DNA from 2 places in the Virgibacillus sp. JSM 102003 genome. Region 1 is predicted to be linked to the other one. Evidence: riboswitches for the same ligand, from Rfam matches in the RefSeq annotation. Region 1 holds a riboswitch; the other holds the start of a gene.
What was found. A riboswitch is a leader RNA that binds a small molecule or an ion and turns the genes downstream of it on or off. The one in region 1 is predicted to bind FMN.
Positions count from the first base shown of each region.

Region 2: linked by a shared signal. The riboswitch ahead of ribD (bifunctional diaminohydroxyphosphoribosylaminopyrimidine deaminase/5-amino-6-(5-phosphoribosylamino)uracil reductase RibD) and the one ahead of ACE1TG_RS14940 (ECF transporter S component) in region 1 are both predicted to bind FMN.

Region 1 covers NZ_JBHFQH010000014.1:29,350-31,752, reverse strand. The annotation lists gene ACE1TG_RS14945 (S8 family serine peptidase) at 1-631, shown strand, start outside; FMN riboswitch at 1,135-1,285, shown strand; gene ACE1TG_RS14940 (ECF transporter S component) at 1,455-2,048, shown strand; gene ACE1TG_RS14935 (hotdog fold thioesterase) at 2,113-2,403, opposite strand, start outside.
Region 2 covers NZ_JBHFQH010000009.1:48,185-50,587, forward strand. The annotation lists gene ribD (bifunctional diaminohydroxyphosphoribosylaminopyrimidine deaminase/5-amino-6-(5-phosphoribosylamino)uracil reductase RibD) at 1-937, opposite strand, end outside; FMN riboswitch at 1,178-1,325, opposite strand; gene ACE1TG_RS11325 (DUF2804 domain-containing protein) at 1,568-2,403, shown strand, end outside.

The DNA of each region.
Region 1 (2,403 bases):
GAATGGTGGTGTAGCTGGTGAATCTGAGACTGTTACAGTAACCCTGGATACAATAAGGCCAGAATTAACCATTGATAGCCCAGAAGATGGGGATAAAACGAATCGTGAAACAGTTACTGTTGAAGGTACAGTAACGGATGCCAACCTTGACTTTGTTGAAGTAAATGGTCGAGAAGCAACTGTTAACGACGATGGTACGTATTCAAAACGAATTTTGCTTGATAACGGTGAAAATGAAATTGAAGTTATCTCCGAGGATCTTGCAGGAAACGTTCAGACAGAGACTATCACGATTGATGTAGACTTTGTTGCTCCAACGGTTGAAAATTTGACGCCTACCGAGGATAAAAATCTGGAAGCAGGCGAGAGTGTGCGAATCGAGTTTGATAGTGAGCCTGGTCAAAGAGCTACATTCTTTATCCATATGCCACTTACAAACGCGGTTGCACAAATATCTAATGCAACGGAGCTGCCAATGATGGAGATGTCTGATGGACATTATGTAGGCTATTATACAGCCACTAGTAATGTTGTTGCAGAGGGTGCCGTTATCGAAGTGAAAGTTGTTGATGACTTCGGTAATGAAACACGCGAAACAGCAGAAGGAAAATTATTTATCAACGCCGAATGATAAATAGCCTATAAAGGAAAAGGTTGCCTCTTGGATCGTAGGTTTTTGCTTGCGATCTCTGGGGCAATTTTTTCTGTTAAGAGTGCGTTTTTTGAAACGAATAAGAACAAGATAGGATATTTAGAACGTTTATTTTTAATGGTTGGCTCTATAACAAACTGTCGAAGCGGATCCTCATTCCGCTAAATAGCAGAAAAGGTGCTCTCGGAAGGGTGAAACGGATCCTCGTTCCGCTAATAGCAGAAAATCAGCAATATTTGAGGCAAAAATGACAAATAGCGGAATGAGGATTCACCTCCATGCTTAAAACAAGGGATTTAAAGGAAATAACGGAATGAGGATCCTTCAAATCAGTTAACTGGATCCTCACCCTGTTAAAAATGGGTTCTTCAAGAACAGGGGTGAAATTTATGTTAACAATTTAATGTTATTAGCATTTTCGTAAACAGATTGCTTTTCAAATGAATAGAATAATAGTATAATAAATGAAAATTATATATCGATTCCATCTTCGGGGCAGGGTGCAATTCCCGACCGACGGTAAGGAGCAATTAGTAAATGTTCTAAGTCCGTGACCCGTGCGGTATTTGCCAAGCGGTGGACCTGGTGTGAGTCCGGGACCGACAGTTACAGTCTGGATGGGAGAAGATGTCGAGCCGAAAATTGGTGCGTTTTGCGCCTCTGTTTTCCTGTGAATATATACCCTGAAGCCCCGATTAGGTTTTAGGGTTTTTTATGTGCATTATAAAAATGTAAAACAGGATAGGCTTTCCCTTCATCACGAAATAGATGTGAATCGATTAAAGATGAGGGAGGAGAGTTGATGATGCAAACAACAACTAATAAGCAATCATCAAAATTACTAAAACTTATTATTCTAGCATTATTGGGAACAATTTCACTCGTACTTTTTTTCTTGAATTTTCCATTACCGTTTTTACCACCATATCTGAAAATTGATTTCAGTGAGGTACCTGCACTAATAGCTGCTTTAATTTTTTCACCAATGGCTGGAGTAGCAGTAGAAGCAATAAAGAACATGCTCTATTTAATCGTTTCGGGTGCCGGTGATCCGATTGGTATTATTGCAAACTTCCTGGCAGGAGTAATGTTTATAGTTCCTGTCGCGATTCTCTATCACAGGTATAAAGGTGTTAAAAGTATTATTTCCGGTTTAATAACAGGGACAATCATTATGGCAATTGGAATGAGCATACTAAATTACCTTGTCATTCTGCCTGCATATGCATGGTTTATGGGGTGGGAGGATATGAGTCAGAGCGCGAAATGGGTAGCGGTATCGCTTGGTGTGCTACCGTTTAATATTATTAAAGGCATTATAGTAGGATTGTTATTTGTACCTTTATTTATAAAAATGAAAAGATGGATTGAGCAAAAACAAGCAAACTTAGCTTAGCATTATGGATTATAAACAAAAATAGAAGTGGCTGCCCCATTACGCGGGCAGCCACTTTATGCATCTAATTGTTTTTCTTAGGGACTACCCCAATTGTACACCTTGAAATACATATTAGATCATCATTTTCATCGACAATGTTAATTTCCCAGACCATCGTTGTTTTTCCAATGTGAACTGGAGTTCCTTTTGCTGTAACAATTCCTTCACGCTTGCTCTTAACATGGTTTGCATTAATTTCAATTCCAAACACATTAAATTCTTCGGGGTTTACATTCATATATGCACCAATACTTGCGGCAGTTTCGGCCAGTGCTACGTTTGCACCACCATGCAGGTAACCTGCTGGCTGATG
Region 2 (2,403 bases), on a different contig from region 1:
CCATGTAAGTTATCAATTGATTAATTCGCCGTTCTTCCAAAAAAGAACCATTAACCGTAGCTCCACCTTCCACAAACAATGACATTATTCCTTTGGATCCTAAATCAGATAGTACATTTTCGATCGTTAATTGTTCCAATTGGATTACGTCAACTCCGCTTTTTTCCTTAAATGGCGCCATAGCTTTCTCCGTGACACTCTTCCCGGTAAAAATCCATGTATCTGCTGCTTGATCATTTAACACAGCAGCATCCAATGGTGTGCGGAGTGATGTGTCCAGAATAATTCGAGTCGGATTCTTCCCACCATTCGGGATACGCGTTGTAAGACTCGGATTGTCAGCAATAACCGTATCCACACCAACCAGAATTGCATCGTGTTTATGGCGATAGTGATGCACATCGAGTCTTGCCGCTTCCCCAGTTATCCATTTGCTGTCACCAGTTACAGTAGCCGTTTTACCATCTAAACTAACGGCGGACTTCATTGTGACATAAGGCGTTTTGGTAATTGTATAATGGAAAAAAACACTGTTTATCTCTGCAGCTTCTTTCTCCGCAACACCAATTTCCACTTCTATACCTGCAGCCTGCAGCTTTTCAATCCCACGTCCAGCTACTTTTTCATTCGGGTCTGTAACAGCAATGACTGCCCGACGAATTCCCTTTTCAACAATAAGGTCAGCACAGGGTGGTGTTCTGCCATGGTGACTGCAAGGTTCAAGTGTTACATAAATCGTTGCACCATTTGCTTTATCACCAGCCATATTTAGTGCATGCACTTCTGCATGAGCTTCACCTGCTTTTAAATGGGCACCAAACCCAAGCATTTCACCATCTTTAACAACTACAGAGCCAACTGGAGGATTAGGGCTTGTTTGGCCAGATACTGATTTCGCAAGATTTAAAGCAATATTCATATAATATTGATCGTTCATGTCTAGATCCTCCCTGTAATATCCAATTAAAAATGCCTCTGAATAAGCTTCAGAGGCAAAGGGTAGAATTTTTTAGTATAGCGCATCTTCAAAATGTTTGACTAAAAATGAATACAATAAAAAACTTGACTTGTCGACAAGCTTCTAGTTATGCGTATGCAGTATGAAAGTATTCAGACTTTCTTAACCGTCACATAACATTGTCTAATCATTTTTAGTAAAACATGCGAACTACCTGAAAAATTCCTTCTCCCATCCAGACTATAACTGTCGGCTCTGGAGTTTCACCAGATCCACCGCTTGGTTTAAAAACCGCACGGGTCACGGACTAAGAAGTATGCACTTCATCACCGTCGATTGGGAATTTCACCCGACCCCGAAGGAACATTACGTATTTAGTTTCAAAGATAGTATAGCACTGAACATTTTGGAAATGCAAAAATATAGCTTACCGTATACCTCTTACCATTACAATCGTACACCAACAGAAGAAAGTGGCATTAGATTTTATTAAATGAATGCCACTTTTTTAGTCCGGGATTCGATAGTAAGAGTAGAAAAACATATACAGACAATTTTTGCAGGAAAACTGTTCAAAACGCCGAACTACTAATAAAAGGAGTGTTTGACATGGCTATCAATAACGAAAGAGAAATCACTGAGCCCGTTTTACTTTGCGATAAGAATGGAAGATTAAATAAAGAAAGTATTGGATGGGCAAGGAAACCATTGATTACTTCAAACCTATCAGGACACTATATGCGAAAGAAAAAGTGGAATTATTGGTGTGTATTTGGCAGGGAAACCATGTTTTCAGCTACAATCAGCCATCTTGATTATGCCGTCGTGTGTTTTGTCTATTTTTTGGAATATGAAACAAACAACTTTTATGAGAAAACTTTTTTAGTACCCTTTGGAAAGAACTATACAATGCCTGAAGAAGTTCAAGATTCTGTCGAGGCTGTACATAAAGACATGGGACTATTCTTCATATGGAATAAAGATCATGTAGCATTAAAAGTCAGCAGCACAGACTTCGGTGGCGAAGAATTAAAAGCGGATATAAAAATTCATTACCCTGAAAACCTGGATACATTAAATGTTGTAGTCCCTTGGAGCGATAATAAATTTCAGTTCACTGCAAAGCAACATTGTCTTCCTGCTGAAGGAAGCTTCTCTGTCGGTGATAAAACATGGACCTTTAATCCTGATTCAGATTTTGCCGTACTCGATTACGGTCGCGGTGTCTGGCCAAGAAAAAGTACATGGAACTGGGGAATGGCATCCGGGCGACAAGACCAGGATGTAATTGGATTGAATTTTGGCGGACAATGGACAGATCATACCGGTTCAACGGAGAATGCCGTTATTTTAAATGGCAACATCACAAAAATAAGTGAAGATGTAACGTTCATCTATAATTCCAATGACTTTATGAAACCTTGGGGGATTCAGTCAGACAGTGT